One region of the Brevibacterium otitidis genome, then DNA from elsewhere that is predicted to be linked to it. Evidence: riboswitches for the same ligand, from Rfam matches in the RefSeq annotation. Region 1 holds a riboswitch; each other region holds the start of a gene.
What was found. A riboswitch is a leader RNA that binds a small molecule or an ion and turns the genes downstream of it on or off. The one in region 1 is predicted to bind thiamine pyrophosphate.

Region 1 (4,050 bases):
AGCGGTGACGAAGGCGTCGTCGATGCCGTAGACCTCGCTGACCCCGTGGGTGTTCTGTGCGACGAGAGCGGTGATGGCGGTGGTGCCGTAGACGCCGCGGGCGCAGAAAGCCTTGAGGTCGGCGTGGATGCCGGCCCCACCAGATGGGTCGGTGCCAGCGATCGACAGGGCGATCGGCGGGCGCGATGCAGGAGCGGTCATCGTTCAGTGTCCTCCGTCTGCGGTGTGTGAGCCGGTGTCCTTCTCGGTCTCAGCCCGACCCTCGGCGTCGGGCAGCCGACCGGTGAGGAACACGGCCTTGATCGCAGCAGCGGCCGCGCGCGGGTCGGCGGCCTTGCAGATGGCGGAGACGACGCAGATGCCGGCGACGCCGGTGCCGTGCATCTTGGCAGCACCGGCCAGGTCGATGCCGCCGATGCCGAACACCGGCAGGCCGGCCTCACCGACGAGTGCGCCGATCTTCTCGGGCCCGAGGACGTCGCGGGCGTTCTTCTTCGTCGTCGTCGGGAATGCCAGGCCGACGCCGAGGAGGTCGACGGCGCCGGCCTCGCGGGCGGCGACGAACTCGTCAGGCGTGGTGGCCGAGAGCCCGAGCAGGGCCTCCTGGCCGATGCGCTGGCGGGCTTCGGCGATCGAGGTGTCGTCCTGGCCGATGTGCAGATGCACGAGGTGGCCTTCACGGTTCAGCTTCTCGACGACAGCGACGCGGTCGTTGACGAACACCGGCACGGTGTTCTCCAGCTGCTCCCGCGCCAGGGTCGCATCAAGGGTGCGCAGCACCTCGCAGGTCAGGTCGTACATCTCCGCGTCGGTGATGTCCTTGTCCCGGATCTGGACCATCCCTGCCCCGCCGGCGACCGCCTCGGCGACGGTGTCGGCCACCGAGCGGCCGACCGCGGCGCACTGGGCGGAGTCAGTGATGAAGTACAGGGCGGTGTCGATGCCGGCGAGGCGATCGTGGCTCATGCGGCGACCTCCACGGTGTCGTAGCTGACGCCGACGGCGGCGATGTCAGCGGCGGTGACGGAATGCAGGGCGTCGAGGAACTCGACGGCGAAGCTGCCAGGCCCGCGGCTCGTGCCGGCCGCGCGGGTGCCGGCGGCCGCATAGTGGGCGTGGGCGGCGACGACAGCGGCGAACGGGTCGGCCGGCAGGGCGCCGAGGTAGGCGGCGACGACACCGCCGAGCGAGCAGCCGGTGCCGACGACGAGCGGCATGTAGTCCGAACCGCCGGAAACCCGGGCGATGCGCACCTGCTCGCCGGCGTGGACGATCGCGTCGACCTCTCCGGAGACGGCGACGACGGAGCCGAGGGCGTGGGAGAGCTGGATCGCAGCCTCGAGGACAGCTTCGACCTCGTCGGTGGAGTCGACGCCGCGGGCGCCGGCGCCGGTGCCTGCTAAGGCTGCGATCTCGGAGGCGTTGCCGCGGATGGCGGTCGGCTGCCAGGTCAGGGCCTGCTTGATGCGGGTGGTGCGGTAGTCGATGACGCCGTAGGAGACGGGGTCGAGGACCCACGGCGTGCCGGTCTCACGGGCGGCGGTGATGGCGGCGTCGGCGGCGAGGAAGTTGTGTGAGCTGGCGGTGCCGAAGTTGATGAGCAGGCCGTCGGAGATGCGGGCGAACTGGGCGGCGTCGGCCTCATGGTTGATCATCGCCGGTGAGGCGCCGATCGCCAGCAGAGCATTGGCGCTCAGCGTCTGCACGACAGTGTTCGTGATGCACTGGACGAGCGGATTCGACTCCCGCACCGCGGTGGCAGCCGCTGCGAGATCGGGTATCGAGGCCCCCGTCTGTGCGGGGGCAGATGGGTGCTGCTGTGTCATGACAATCCCTTCGCCAGCATGATCCAGATCAGGTTCGATGGGTATGTTCTCAGCCCGGCCTGCCGGGCACCCCATGTCTGTCCGCCACTCTAACAGTCCTGGCTGATGACGCCAGTTTGCGCTGGAATGTGACGGTGCAGCAGTGGACCGCGACGGCCGCCTCGGGCACGGGGTGTGCTGGAGGCGGCCGGGAGGCGCGGGAGGTGATCAGAAGCGTTTGACGGTGATGCCCCTGCCGGACTTCCATGTCACGCGTCCGTGCTGGAAGTTCTGGTAGACGCTGCCGTCCTTGTTGCGGATCTCCCCGCTGGTCGGGTAGCCGAGCCAGCCGTTCTCCCACTTCTGGGAGGCCCAGTACTTCTGGATCGCGCCCTTCGTCGGGTGCGCTCCGGACTTGCGCGACCAGTGGATCTGGCCGTGTTCGAATACCTGGTAGGCACCGCCGTCGCGGCGCAAGCGCCGCTCATCGCTGCGCGGCAGGCCGAGCCAGCCATCCGCACCCTTGAGGTTGTGATAGGTCGACCTGATGGTCCCCTTCACGCCATGCGCACCGGTCTTGGCAGACCAGTAGACGGTGCCGCCCTGGAAGTTCTGGCGGACGCTGCCATCCTTATTGCGGATCTCACCGCCGATCGGATATCCGAGCCAGCCGTTCTCCCACTTCTGCGAGGCCCAGTACTTCTGGATCGCCCCCTTCGTCGGGTGGGCCCCTGTTGCCCGCGACCAGTGGATCTGGCCGCCTTCGAAGGTCTGTGAGGCACCACCGTGGGCGAGTTTTCGTTCCTCGCCGCGTGGGAGGCCGAGCCAGCCGTCCGCACCCTTCTCACGGTCGTAGGTCGACTTGATGCCGCCCTTGACGCCATGCGCTCCCGTTGTGCGCGACCAGTAGACGACCCCCTTCTCGAACTTCTGCATCCGCGCACCGTCGGGCCCGGCGTCTTCCTCGCCGGATAGAGGGGCTCCGAGCCACTTGTTGTTCTTCCAGTAGCTGCCGATCGCGCCACCGGGGTAGATGTCGTCAAGCTGCTTCATGCGGAAGTAGTCGACACGATCGACGCGAGCCGGGAACGGCTTCGAGTCGTCGACCGGGCGCACCCACGTGTAGTCATCGGGGAAGACGACCGAGTCGATGATCGCCTTGAACGGATAGTCCATGAGCGCACGGCGGAAGTCGTCGTCACTCAGGCCGACGGTCTCCCCTCGAGTCTCTGGAGTCTGGCCACGGCTGGAGGGCACGAGTTGATCGTTGAAGTAGTACCGGACCGCGTCGCCGTCCCAGGTCATGCGGTAGGTGTTCCACACTCCGGCGATCTGGCCGTCGAGCTGGTGGGCGTCGCGTTTGGTTCCGGCGCCGCGGCCGTTGGTGTTGACGCACGTGACGTGCGTCGTGTTCGTCGTATGGGCGTGCTGACTCAGCACTTCCATCGTGTCGATCTCGCCGAGGTCGGATTTCTGCACCTCGGGGCTGGTGCAGTAGGGCTGGTTGTTGAGCAGCCAGCCGGCAAAGTGCATTCCATCGATCTTGCCGTCCGACATTCGCGCTCTGATCTCCATCTCAAACGGAGCATTGTAAATGTAATCAGTTTCGATCCGACCAGAGGTGTACATCGTCTTCTTGCCCGCAGGACAAACTGCACCGTCCGGGCTCTCGGTCTCAGCTGAGGGTTTCTGGTCTTTGTCGAGGCAATGGCGGGCAGTGCGGATCTCGAGACTGCCGTCCTTGACTGAGACGCTGTCGCGTGTGTAGATCGTGTTGACCTTCTCCGGCAGATCCTTCTTGTAACTGGTGTCGAGGACCTTCCAGCCTTCATTCGGCAGAGTCGCGGAATCGTCGAACTCGTCGCCGGATGCAAGCGAAGAGTCCGGTCGCTTCTGAAGCGTATGAGTCCACTCGGTATCACCGTCGAGTTCATCCTTCGGATTCGCCGGCTTCGCCGTCACCTTGATCGGAACGCCGGTGCGAATGCCGTCATCCTTCGTGTACAGGCCGGGCTTGGCATACGGCAGCCCGTCCTTGGTCACGTTCGTGCCGTCGACGTCGATGTAGTAGCGGATGCCGCGGTCGGAGGGGATGTAGACGGTGCTGTCCCAGTCGTTGAAGGTCGGGCCCTTCGGCGTGAGCTTCGGGCGATCCGGCAGCGTCGTCTTCCATTCCGTCTGCCCGTCGAGGACGTCCTTCGGGTTCACCGGCTTCGCGGTCACCGTGATCGGAACCCCCGTGCGG
Region 2 (4,050 bases), on a different contig from region 1:
GGAGAACGTGTCGTTGAGCAGTCCCATGTAAGCGTCGTTGGCGCGCATGAATGCGACCATGTGCAGATGCTCGCCGCGGAGCAGCAGTTGGAGGGCAAGCGTGCAGGACACGTCGATGTTGCGCCGGTAGATGTCTTCCGAATCGTCGAAGACTTGCAGGACGGCACGCTTGCTGGCTGGGTCGTCCTCGCGAAGGATGTTAACAACTCGTTCAATGGCGTCCTCACCGCCGACGTCTTTAAGTAGTTTGGCGCCATAGCCAGTGCCGGGCAGGCTCACCCCATCAGGACTGTAGCGTTCCATCGAGGGAGCGTAGTTGCGGATGAAGTCGAGGTCGTTCTTGCCGGAGAGATACCAGAGCGCTTCGGCATAGTTGAAGATGATGTTCTGGCGACGCTGCCGGACAAGGCAGTACCGGCGCGCCGGGCTCGTCAGCCGTACGCTGAAGCCGATGTTCTCTCGCTCGTCTTGGCCGCGGGGGCTGTTCCGGTGTTCGAAGCTGGTGCAGAGGTGTCGCAGCGTGTCCAAGTAGAGCGCGTTCAGGTCTGGGTACTCATGCTTCACTGCGAGCTCCTTCCCGTGCTCGGTCAATGGCGGCGTGGATGCGCGGTCCGGTTGCCTGCTGGGGGTCGATGGTGATCATTTCCACGTCGGCGACCGCTGAGAGACCCCGGATGAGGAATGCGTATTCCTGGTCCTTCTCCAGGAGAAGGATGATGGGTTTCTTCCAGGCCGATGCCCACCCGATCTCGATATGTGTTCCTGGTGACGCTGGCGACCCGGGGAAAGCGATGAAAACGTCGCAGGCGGCGATCTCCGTATAGTCGATGCGTGTGCACTCGCTGGGTTCCATGAAATCGCGCCCCCAATCTTCCCTGCGGTGAGCGCAGTGCACGTCCCATCCCCGCGTCTCGAAGTAGTCGATGATCGAGGCGTACTTATCGATGTCGGAACCTCGCATCACATGTATGTCGGAATCGACGAGCGCTTTGAATGGGCCCGCGAGAAACATCTTTCGCGTCTCGGTCACAATTGTTCTCCTTCACGAGTTGAGTGGCGCCAATAGCATGATCTGGTTGCCAGGACTTTCTGGCGTCGACACATACGGTGAGTGGTTTCGGCACGGATTATTCCCGCGGACAGAGCTGGTGAAAGTGATGCACGGGACCGTGGCCGTGACCGACGTCGAGGAGGTCGCTGGCGATGAGAGCATCGTGAAGATACCGCTCGGCCTGGCGCGCACTGTCTTGCGCCGAGTGATTGGGCAGCAGCGAGGCGATCGCCGACGACAGTGTGCAGCCGGTTCCGTGGTCGTTGAGAGTCTTGACTCTGGCGGCGGTGAATGCACGGGCTCCCTCCGGCCCGCAGATAGTCGACGTGGGACGCCTCGTGCGTGAGGTGTCCGCCCTGAGTAGCACCCAGGGAGAACCGAGGCTGCGCAGCCGGGTGCCCTGATCGTGCATCTGCTGCCAAGTTGTGGCTTCCTTGGTGTCGAGGGGGACCGCAGCCTCGGGGAGGTTCGGCGTGATGATCGTCGCCAGCGGGACGAGCGTGTCCCGGACGGCGGCCACGGCGTCGGTGTCGAGAAGGTGATCGCCGCTCTTGGTACCATTGCCGAGCACGATGTTCTCGGCTTCGTGCTGTCGGAGCCGGTCGGCGACGACCTCGGTGTTCGCGGCGTTGGCGACTATGCCGATCTTCACCGCGTCGACATGGACATCGTCGAAGACCGCATCGATCTGCTTGCCGACGAAAGAGGGGTCGAGGGGAACGAAGGAGCGCACGCCGCAAGTGTTCTGAGCAACGACCGCGGCGGCGGCTGTCACACCGTAGGCACCTATCGCTGTGAACGCCTTGAGATCGGCCTGGACACCAGCACCACCGGTCGGGTCGGTTCCCGCTATCGAGAGGACAATGTGAATCGTCACGCTCTCACCTCGTTCTGCGCGACGGCAACGGCGTACCGGGCGACATCGACGACGTCCTTGCTCAGCGCCAGCTGGGCGTCGTCGACCTCGTCGAGGGCAAACCACCCAGCTTCTAGGGCATCGTCACCGGCACGCAGGGATCCGGACCGCCACTGGCACGCCACGGCGATGAGGACGAAGTGGCTGACCAGATCGCCATCCGTGCCGCGATCGAAGGCATCGATCGTCGTCAGGACGCCGATGGCGTCGCCCACGAGACTAGTCTCCTCGTCCAGCTCACGCTCGGCTGCTTGCGTGATGGTTTCTCCGAACTCGATTTTCCCACCGGGGAAGCCCCAGTACCCGGCATCGGGCGGATTCGCCCGACGCACCAAGGCCACACGGTCATCGTCGATGACGACGCAGAGAACGGCGACCGTCGGCCGCGCACGGCCGACGTCGGAATCGGCGGGAGGAATCGACACTGTGGCCTCACTTCTGGAGGCCAGCGACGGGAGCAAGCCCTACGAGACCAGTCCCTTCGCCGGCATGATCCGGATCAGGTTCTAAGGGTCACCACGCCGACCATCGTCCAGTGGTATCTCAGCCCCTTGACGGGGCACCCCTCGGTAACACCGAGCCTACCAGAAGGCCGCCACTGTGTGTCCAGACTGTCGCCACAAGTCCCTGTCCCGCGGTCCGAGGCTGCGTGACACGAACCCCAACATCGGTGCAGATGGCGCGCCATAGAGCCCGGCACTCGTTACCGGCGCGATCAACGCGAGGCGGTATAAGCGTCGATCGCATTGTTGGAAACACGCCCGAGACCAGAGACGACATACCGATCTCACGCGCCCATTTCCGAAGCTCGGCCAGGGGATAGCGACGATGCTGACACGATGCATTGTTCAGCCTTTGCGGCGCACGAAATGGACGACTGAGGCTGACCGGCCGCGCCGCTATAACGTAGATGTCCAATGCGTGGGAGTGATGCGAGGGGAGGTGACAATTAGGGTGTCACGCTGCGGCTGCAGGTGAGTCAGTAATTGCTTCGTACCCGACAGGTGTCAATCGGCCCAACCGGGCTGGCCGACGGCGCCGTCATCGGTGCGCTGCGGCTGGCCGATGAGATCCGCGCGGAATCGCACGATGCCGTCGCTGCCCTGCATGCAGCCGGGGTGCAGGTCGTAATGATCACCGGTGACGCACAGGCAGTTGCCAACACCGTCGCAGCAGAGCTCGGCATCGACCGGGTGTTCGCCGGCGTCAGGCCCGAGGACAAAGCCGCCACAGTGGAGGAGCTCCAACGTGAGGGCAGGCGTGTGGCGATGGTCGGGGACGGCGTCAACGATGCTCCCGCGCTCGCCCAGGCAGACGTCGGTATCGCGATCGGTGCGGGCACCGATGTGGCGATCGGCTCCGCTGGTGTCATCCTCGCCTCGTCGGATCCGCGTTTGGTGCTCTCGGTCTTCGAACTGTCCCGTGCGACGTATCGGAAGATGAAGCAGAACCTGTGGTGGGCTGCCTGCTACAACCTCATCTCGGTTCCGCTTGCCGCCGGCGTGCTGGCACCGGTCGGCTTCGTGCTGCCGATGAGCATCGGCGCGATTCTCATGTCAGCCTCCACAGTAGTGGTGGCGCTCAACGCGCAGCTGCTGCGCCGTCTCGACCTCTCACCGGCTGCCAGCACCGCTGCCGTGCTCGAGTCCTGACGCACCGAACCGGATGACGTCACTCCGCCTGCGGCCGCTGCTGCTCAACGCCCGGTGACGCAGCCTCAGCTGTCCGTGCCGGTTGCGTGCCAGCGGCGACCTCCGCCTCGGGCGCGGTGGCCTGACCTGCTGCCGTCGACGTCCCCGCGGGGACGTCCCCAGCTGCAGCCGGCTCCTCATCGACACCATGTGTGCGCAGCTCGCCGGCTCGGTAGGCGTGGTAGTAGGCGACGACGACCTCGTCATCGGAGTGGCGGGTCGCCAGGCTCACGGCGATGAGCACGATGGCCGAGGTGATGAGTCCGGGCAGGATCTCGTGGATGCCGAAGGGCTGGCCGGAGAAGCGCCACAGCAGTGAGACGGCCATCGCTGCGATCATCGACCAGATGACGCCGCGCTTCGTCGCCCGCTTCCAGAACATCGCCGCGAGC
Region 3 (4,050 bases), on a different contig from region 1:
TCGCTGTCCGGTGTCGGCGGTGATGCAAAGACGAAGCTGAAGGACCGCGAGATCAGCACGGTCTCCGGCCACCGCGACCTCGGCTCCACCGACTGCCCTGGAGATGCGTTCTACGCGAAGCTGCCGCAGATGCGCAAGGACATCGCCGAGATCCAGAAGAACGGCGGTCCGGTCGCGAAGGACGAGGAGAAGAAGGACAAGAAGTCGGACGACAAGCCCAAGGGCGAGTCGAAGGACGGCACGTCCGAGGACGGCAAGAAGGAGGAGGCGGACAGCGGTCTGCAGCCTGGAGCCGCCGACCGCAGCGCCTGAGCGGCGCACAGGTTCGGAGGAGCCGGCCGCGGTCACACGGCTCGTCAGTCCGCGTGGCCTTCGTAGGTGACGTCGAAGAAGTCGAGCTCCAGCGCTACGGCACGCTCCCAGCGGGCGGTGAGCTCCGCGGCTCGCCCGGCGGCCTCGGCGGCCGGCCACACGCGGTTGAGCTCATCGACGAGGAACTGGCACCACGAGGCGAAGGCCTCACCGCGGTGCAGCTCGATCCACTCGGAGTGCACATAGCGCTCTGGCAGCTCGGCATCGCGCTCACCCCAGTCGAGGTAGAGCCACTCGGCGATGACAAGCATCACGAGCAGATCGGCATACTCAGCCTGCGCGACCGCGTCGTACATCTCGGACTGGAAGCCGGCAGCCGCGCGCGAGAGCTCCGGGTCCCGCCACTGCTCCTCAGGCACGCCCAGCTGCGTGAAGGCCTGCTGGAAGTAGCCGTCCTCATCGGCGGCGAGCATGCCCAGCTGGGCGGCGAAGCGCAGCTTGGACTCCAGCCGGTCGGCATGGGCCACGCAGCCGCCGAGCATCGAGAGGAAGGCGTCGAAGAACTGGTAGTCCTGCACGAGGTAGCCAGCCAGCACGCCGTCGTCGATGCTGCCGGCGAACAGTTCGTCCACGAAGCGGTGACCGACCGCAGCATCCCACTGCGCGGCAGAGCGTCCGAGCCGCAGCCGGCCGACTGGTGAGTCGGGGGCGACGGTGAGCGTCGTCTGAATAGGATTCGTCGATGTCATGTGATCTCCCTCCGCCGGTATCACCCGGATCAGGTTCGTAGGGTCTGCATCTGCACTCTCAGCGCCCACCTCGGGCGCTCCCCTGTCAACACCCTCACTGTAGCCCATCTCCCGCGCCCGAGGCGGTGGCCGGCTCCGGCGTTTTTGGTTCGGTTCGCCGCCTGGACTAGACTGTTATGCGGCTCCCCGTGCGGCGTCATCTTGTGAACTCCCCCAGGGCCGGAAGGCAGCAAGGGTAAGCGAGCTCTGGCGGGTGCGCGGGGAGTCCTTCTTTCCCCTCTGTCTTTCCCCCATGCGGGGGCTCAACCGCTGCCTCGGCAGGGGCTCGGTGACAGCTCTCCGAACCCGCGATTTCGGCTTGTGCGCGCCGATCCGCGCGCCGCGCGGCCGCCTGCCGAAGAACCGCTATCACAATTGCGCAACATCGCTAACAGTTGTTAGCGCTGGTCACCGCCTACATTCCCCGAGATGACGCGGATCGGCTGGCCCGTTTGTGCTCTAGCTGTTATATCGTGCGCCCTATATTTGAGCTGTCCTTCTGATTCGTGTCCGCGCTCGCAGGTCCGCAGATCACGATCACCTGCCGCCGATGGAGGCCGCAGGCAGCTGGAATGAGAAAGGTTCAACCGTGCTTCGTCGTCATCCCCTCGCCGTCGGCTTCGCCATTGCGCTGTCAGCCACTCTCGCTGCCTGCAGCTCCCCCACCGAGACGGAGCGCGGGTCCGCGGAGACGCCCAGCCAGGCCCCGGATCCCGCTCCCGAGGTGTCAGTCTCGGCTGTCGAGGATCCCGACGCTGACGACGCGGCCGCCGACGAGGGCTCCGATGACGCGACCGATGCCGCTGCCGGCGGGGATGCCGCCAGCGCCTCGGGCACCGATCTTGAGATCTCGCCGACGGGTCATTTCGCCCTCACCGTCACCGGTGGCGAGTTCGCCGAGGTGACCGTCACCGATGCCGATCACCCCGAGGTCACCGTCGCCGGCACCTTCGATGACGGTTCCGATGCCGACAGCGGCGACGACAATGGTGACGGCACCGATGGCGACTCTGATGCCGGGGACGCAGAGACAGGCGACCCCGATGCCGAGGAAACGGAATCCGACGAGGCGCCGGCCACCTCGGGCGCGGACGCCGAAGCACAGGCCGGCGGCAGCACCGCCGACAGCACCGAAGACGCCGGCGACGCGGCAGAAGGCGACGCGACTGACGGCGACGCGACTGACGGCGACGCGACTGACGGCGACGCGGCTGAAGGCGACGCGGCTGACGACGCCACCGACGAAGCTGACGACGACGATGCCTCCGATGAGGGCGACGACTCCTCCGGATCCGCCGAGCCGCAGGGCACGCGGTGGGTCTCCGACTACGGTCTGGCGGGCAGCGCCACCTACGAGTGGACGGCGAAGACGATCGCGCCCGACGGCGGCGAGCACGAGGCCTCGGGCACCATCACGACGACCGAACCGCAGGGCCGTTCGGCGCGGGTGTTCACCGTCATCGGCGACGATCAGGAGGTCGGCGTGGCCGCCCCGATCATCGTGAACATCGGTGCCACTGTGCCGGAGTCGCACCGCGATGAGATCGAGCACCGGCTCTCCGTCGAGGTCACCGACGAGGACGGCAAGGAGATCGACGTCGAAGGCTCGTGGGGCTGGCTCTACGACACCGACGGGATCTCGCGCGTGCACTACCGGCCCAAGGAGTTCTGGCCGGAGCACTCCAAGGTCAAGGTGCAGATGGCGCTTGAGGACGTGCCGTTCTCCGACACCCGCTTCGGCGAGAAGGACGTCTCGCTGGACTTCTCGATCGGCCGCGAGCAGACGACGACCGCCGATGCCAAGACGCACCGGATGGTGGTGACCCGCGGTGACGAGACGGTCATGGACTTCCCGGCTTCGCTCGGCGCTCCGCGCTCCCCGTCGTACAACGGCACGCACATCGTCATGTCGAAGGCGGCGAACTACACGATGACCTCGGAGCGCTGGGGCTATTCGACCCCGGTGCGCTGGGCGGTGCGCATCCACAACAACGGCGAATTCATCCACGGTGCGCCGTGGTCGGCCGGCTCGCAGGGCTCGGCGAACGTCTCCCACGGCTGCATCAACCTCACGAATGAACGCGCCAAGGAGTACTACGACACCGCGATCTACGGCGACCCGGTCATCGTGCAGGGATCCTCGGTCTCGCTGTCGACGGATGCCTCCGACGTCTCCGACTGGGTCTACGACTGGGAGGACTGGAAGGAGCTCTCCGCACTCGACTGAGCGGTCTCTGCTGGATGTGGTCTTGCTAGATGTGGTCTCTGTTGGATGTGGTCTCTGCTGGATTGAGGCTCGCTGTGTGACGGCTCGTGCGGTTGCATAACATCAGGTGCGCGGCTGCGCGGATGAACAGGGCCCAGGAGGATGTCCTCCTGGGCCCTGTTGTGTGCCGGGTGCTGTGATCCGTGCCGGCGTGGGGTGCTGTTGTCCGCCGGGCGCGGCTGCTGCCCCGCCAAGTGCGGCTCAGCAGCCGCGGCTCAGCAGCCGCGGCTCGGCAGCCGCGGTTCTCAGCTCTCGTCGACGTCCATGAGGGTCGAGCGGATGAGGAACCGCTTGCCGGTCGGGGTTTCGACGCTGAAGCCGGCGCCCCGGCCCGGCACCACATCCACGGTCAGGTGGGTGTGCTTCCAGTAGTTGAACTGCTCGGCCGACATCCAGAACTCCAGCTCCGAGGTGGTGCCGCCCGGTCGTGGAATCTCGAACCGACCCAGCAGCACATCGGCGTCGGATGTGAGGAACTCCCCGACCGGGAAGCACATCGGCGTCGAACCGTCGCAGCAGCCGCCGGACTGATGGAACATCAGGTCGCCGTGCTGGTCGATGAGCTGCTGGAGCAGCTCGACGGCCGCCTCGGTCAGGGCGACCCGCGAGCGGGTCTCCCCTTCCAGCGTCGGCGCGGAGTCGAGAACCGCCGGGTCGGCTGCCGCGGCGGCTGCTCCTTCGGCG
Region 4 (4,050 bases), on a different contig from region 1:
CCACCGGAACTCGAAGCGGGCCTTCGACAGGGCGTCATCGCGCTCATGCGCACCAGGGTGGCCCTTGGCCAGGTCGGCGGCGTGGGCGGCGATCTTGTAGGTGATGACACCGGTTTTGACGTCATCGCGGTTCGGCAGGCCCAGATGTTCCTTCGGGGTGACATAGCACAGCATCGCGGTGCCGTAGCGGGCGATCTCCGTCGCCCCGATCGCCGAGGTGATGTGATCATAACCAGGCGCGATGTCGGTCACGAGCGGGCCGAGGGTGTAGAAGGGCGCACCGTGGCACAGCTCCTGCTGACGCTCGACGTTCTCACGGATCCTGTGCAGCGGAATGTGGCCAGGTCCTTCGACCATGACCTGCACGTCGTGCTCCCACGCCCGCTGGGTCAGCTCAGCCAGCGTGTCGAGCTCAGCGAACTGCGCGGCATCGTTGGCATCGGCGATCGAACCCGGGCGCAGGCCATCGCCTAAGGAGAAGGCGACGTCGTACTGGGCGAAGATCTCGCACAGCTCATCGAAGTGGGTGTAGAGGAAGTTCTCCTCGTGATGCGCCAGGCACCATCCGGCCATGATCGATCCGCCGCGCGAGACGATCCCGGTGACCCGTTCGGCGGTCAGCGGCACGTAGCGCAGCAGCACACCGGCATGGACGGTCATGTAGTCGACGCCCTGTTCGCACTGTTCGATGACGGTGTCGCGGTAGATCTCCCACGTCAGCTTCTCCGCCTCACCATCGACCTTCTCCAGAGCTTGGTAGATCGGCACGGTGCCGATCGGGATGGGGGAGTTGCGCAGGATCCATTCGCGGGTGGTGTGGATGTCGTTGCCCGTCGAAAGATCCATGAGCGTATCGGCGCCCCACTTGGCCGCCCAGTTGAGCTTGGCGACCTCCTCGCTGATCGAGCTGGTGACAGCGGAGTTGCCGATGTTGGCGTTGATCTTGACGAGGAACTTCCGCCCGATGATCATGGGCTCGGACTCCGGGTGGTTGATGTTGGCCGGGATGATCGCCCGGCCGGCGGCGACTTCGCTTCTGACGAGTTCGACGTCGCATTGTTCGCGCAGTGCGACGAAGCGCATCTCGGGGGTGATGACACCGGTGCGTGCGTAGTGCATCTGCGTCACCCGCTTGCCGGGCTTGGCCCGCCGAGGTGTGGGCACCCGGCCCTGCCACTGCTGGGAGGGCCGGCCGCGGCGGACTGCCGCCCGGCCGTCATCGGCGAGCTTCCTGCCGCGGCCCGTGTGCTCTTCGGAGTCCCCACGGGCGGCGATCCACTCCGCACGCCACGGTGCCAGTCCCTCCTCGGGCACGCTGCCGGGTCCCATCGTCCGGTAGACCTGGACCGGGGGATTGGCCCGTTGGCCGGGCGAGTCGTCGAGGTGGATCTCAGTGACGGGCACGCGGATGCCGTGCGCAGCATCCTCAACCCACCCGAGGCGGTGCTTGTGGTGCTGCTCGGAGCGCGGCTGGTCAGCAGCGGTCTCGGAGGCGTGCGTGTTCTCAGGGGGGAATGCAGACAACGATGTCCCTCACTTCCTACGTCGGTATTAACCGAATCAGGTTCAGCGGTCCCGGACGCCGTGTCCGGTCTCAGCCTCACTGTGAGGCTCCCGCGTGGTCAGCTCAATCTATATCACATCTGATCAGAGAGGTGGAGCCGTCGTTCGCCTCCTGTTCACCTGTCTGTCGTTGAATGGCAGGCATGCTGCCTTCCGCCTCCTCGCCTGAGCGCCCGCCTGCCGCTGCACCCGCCAGCCGCGGCTCCGTTGCCGAGGTGTTCTGGATCTTCCTGCGGCTGGGGCTCACCTCCTTCGGCGGTCCGGTCGCCCACCTCGGGTACTTCCGTGAGGCCTTCGTCGAGCGCCGCAGCTGGCTCAGCGACCGCGCTTATGCCGATCTCGTCGCGCTGTGCCAGTTCCTGCCGGGCCCGGCCTCCAGCCAGGTCGGTATGGCGCTGGGCCTCAAGCGCGCCCGCTTCGCCGGCATGCTCGCCGCCTGGGTCGCGTTCACCCTGCCCTCGGCGCTTGCGCTGGCGGCCTTCGGCTTCGGCATCCATGCCCTCGGCGACCTCGGCGACGCCGGCTGGCTCACCGGACTCAAGGTCGCAGCCGTTGCCGTCGTCGCGCATGCGGTGCTCGGCATGGCGCGCTCGCTGACTCCCGACGCACCGCGGGCGAGCATCGCGGTCGCCGCCCTGGCCATCGCCCTGCTGGTGCCCACCGCATGGGCGCAGGTCGCTGCGATCGTGCTCGCCGGCATCATCGGGTTGGTGTGGCTGCGTCCGGCCGTGCCCGAGGCGGCAGACGCCTCAGACGGGCAGGGGCACCTGTTCCGGGTGCGTGTGCCGATGCCGGCGGCCGCCGGCAGCCTCATCCTCTTCGCCGTCCTGCTCATCGGGCTGCCAGTCATCGCGCGGCTCACCGGCAGCGATGCGCTGCAGCTGGCCGATGTGTTCTACCGTGCCGGCGCGCTCGTGTTCGGCGGCGGGCACGTCGTGCTGCCGCTGCTGCAGGCCGAGCTCGTGCCCACCGGGATCGTCTCGAACGACGCCTTCCTCGCCGGGTACGGTGCCGCCCAGGCAGTGCCCGGCCCGCTGTTCACCTTCGCCGCCTACCTCGGCACGGTGAGCACCACCTCGGCTACGGGAGCGGTGGGCGCGGCGATCGCGCTGGGCGCGGTATTCCTGCCGGCAGCGCTGCTCGTCATCGGCACCCTGCCGCTGTGGCAGAGGCTTGCCGCGCACCGGCTGGCTCGCCGGGCGCTGAGCGGCGTCAACGCCGGCGTGGTCGGGATCCTCGCTGCCGCGCTGTACCAGCCGGTCTTCACCACCGGCATCACCTCTGCGCTGACACTCGTCATCGGAGCTGCCGCCTTCGTCGCGCTGAGCGCGTGGAAGGCTCCGGCCTGGGCCGTTGTCATCGCCGCCGGACTGCTCGGCGTCTTCGTCCTCTGAACCGCCGGGCGCAGTGGGGGCTGAACCGCCGGGCTCCTCGGGGCTGCAGCGCCGGGCTCAGCGGCGGGGACGCACGAACGGGAAAGTCAGCACCTCTCGGATCGTGGTGTTCGTCATGAGCATGACGAGCCGATCCATGCCGATTCCGAGCCCGCCTGCCGGCGGCATCCCCGCCTCGAGCGCGGCGAGGAAGTCCTCATCGACCTCCATCGCCTCGGCGTCGCCGTGGGCGGCCTTCCACGACTGCTCGGTCAGCCGGCGCCGCTGCTCGATCGGATCGGCCAGCTCGGAGTAGGCGGTGCCGACCTCCATGCCGTTGATGACGAGATCCCAGCGCTCGACCAGTCCCGGTTTCGACCGGTGCGGGCCGGTCAGCGGCGAGGTCTCGGCGGGGAAATCGCAGTAGAAGGTCGGCGTGACGGTCTCCGCCTCGACGAGCTCGCCATAGAGCTCCTCGATGATCGCACCGGGCCCCATCGTCTGCGTCAGGGCGATGCCGTGATCGCGGGCGAGCTCCATGAGGATCTCCATGTCCGTGTCCAGTGAGATCGGTGCGGCCAGCCGCTGGGAGAGCGCTTCGCACACCGGCACCAGCGGCCAGTCCCCGGAGATGTCGGTCAGCTCCCGGGCCGGTGCTCCGGAGTCGTCGAGGTCGCCGGTGAGCAGCGGCAGCTGAGGGCTGCCGTGGATCGTCGTGGCCACAGTCTGGATGAGTTGCTGCGTCAGCCGCGCCATATCGACATAGTCGGAGAACGGCAGATACGCCTCCAGGGAGGTGAACTCCGGGTTGTGCGTGGCATCGGCGCCTTCGTTGCGGAAGTTGCGCGACAGTTCGAAGATCGGGCCCGAACCGGCCACGAGCAGCCGCTTGAGGTAGAGCTCCGGGGCGATGCGCAGCGTCAGCGGCGTCGAATAGGCGTTGATGTAGGTGTGGAACGGCCGGGCGGTCGCCCCGCCGTGGACCGTGTTGAGTACCGGGGTCTCGACCTCGGCGAAGCCGCGCTCGGTCAGCACCCGGCGGGTGGTCGCCATCACCTGCGACCGCGTTTCGAGCAGGCGCAGCGCTGCCGGGTTGACGAGCAGATCGAGAGAT

Region 2: another riboswitch for thiamine pyrophosphate. It lies ahead of ACFFN1_RS01330 (NUDIX hydrolase); the one in region 1 lies ahead of thiM (hydroxyethylthiazole kinase).
Region 3: another riboswitch for thiamine pyrophosphate. It lies ahead of ACFFN1_RS01165 (TenA family protein); the one in region 1 lies ahead of thiM (hydroxyethylthiazole kinase).
Region 4: another riboswitch for thiamine pyrophosphate. It lies ahead of thiC (phosphomethylpyrimidine synthase ThiC); the one in region 1 lies ahead of thiM (hydroxyethylthiazole kinase).

Annotation. Positions count from the first base shown of each region.
Region 1 covers NZ_JBHMAU010000015.1:10,821-14,870, reverse strand. Annotated here, with positions in the region: gene thiD (bifunctional hydroxymethylpyrimidine kinase/phosphomethylpyrimidine kinase) at 1-201, opposite strand, end outside; gene thiE (thiamine phosphate synthase) at 205-966, opposite strand; gene thiM (hydroxyethylthiazole kinase) at 963-1,826, opposite strand; TPP riboswitch at 1,814-1,910, opposite strand; gene ACFFN1_RS01270 (family 16 glycosylhydrolase) at 2,034-4,050, opposite strand, start outside.
Region 2 covers NZ_JBHMAU010000017.1:1,946-5,995, forward strand. Annotated here, with positions in the region: gene ACFFN1_RS01315 (thymidylate synthase) at 1-564, opposite strand, end outside; gene ACFFN1_RS01320 (nucleoside 2-deoxyribosyltransferase) at 554-1,030, opposite strand; gene thiD (bifunctional hydroxymethylpyrimidine kinase/phosphomethylpyrimidine kinase) at 1,128-1,928, opposite strand; gene ACFFN1_RS01330 (NUDIX hydrolase) at 1,925-2,392, opposite strand; TPP riboswitch at 2,426-2,544, opposite strand; partial or broken gene ACFFN1_RS01335 (HAD-IC family P-type ATPase) at 2,993-3,619, shown strand; gene ACFFN1_RS01340 (sodium:solute symporter family protein) at 3,639-4,050, opposite strand, start outside.
Region 3 covers NZ_JBHMAU010000014.1:16,551-20,600, forward strand. Annotated here, with positions in the region: gene ACFFN1_RS01160 (peptidoglycan recognition protein family protein) at 1-312, shown strand, start outside; gene ACFFN1_RS01165 (TenA family protein) at 357-1,061, opposite strand; TPP riboswitch at 1,050-1,155, opposite strand; RNA gene ffs (signal recognition particle sRNA small type) at 1,239-1,334, shown strand; gene ACFFN1_RS01175 (L,D-transpeptidase) at 1,690-3,327, shown strand; gene ACFFN1_RS01180 (DUF779 domain-containing protein) at 3,612-4,050, opposite strand, start outside.
Region 4 covers NZ_JBHMAU010000032.1:29,069-33,118, reverse strand. Annotated here, with positions in the region: gene thiC (phosphomethylpyrimidine synthase ThiC) at 1-1,524, opposite strand, end outside; TPP riboswitch at 1,521-1,628, opposite strand; gene chrA (chromate efflux transporter) at 1,707-2,957, shown strand; gene lysX (bifunctional lysylphosphatidylglycerol synthetase/lysine--tRNA ligase LysX) at 3,015-4,050, opposite strand, start outside.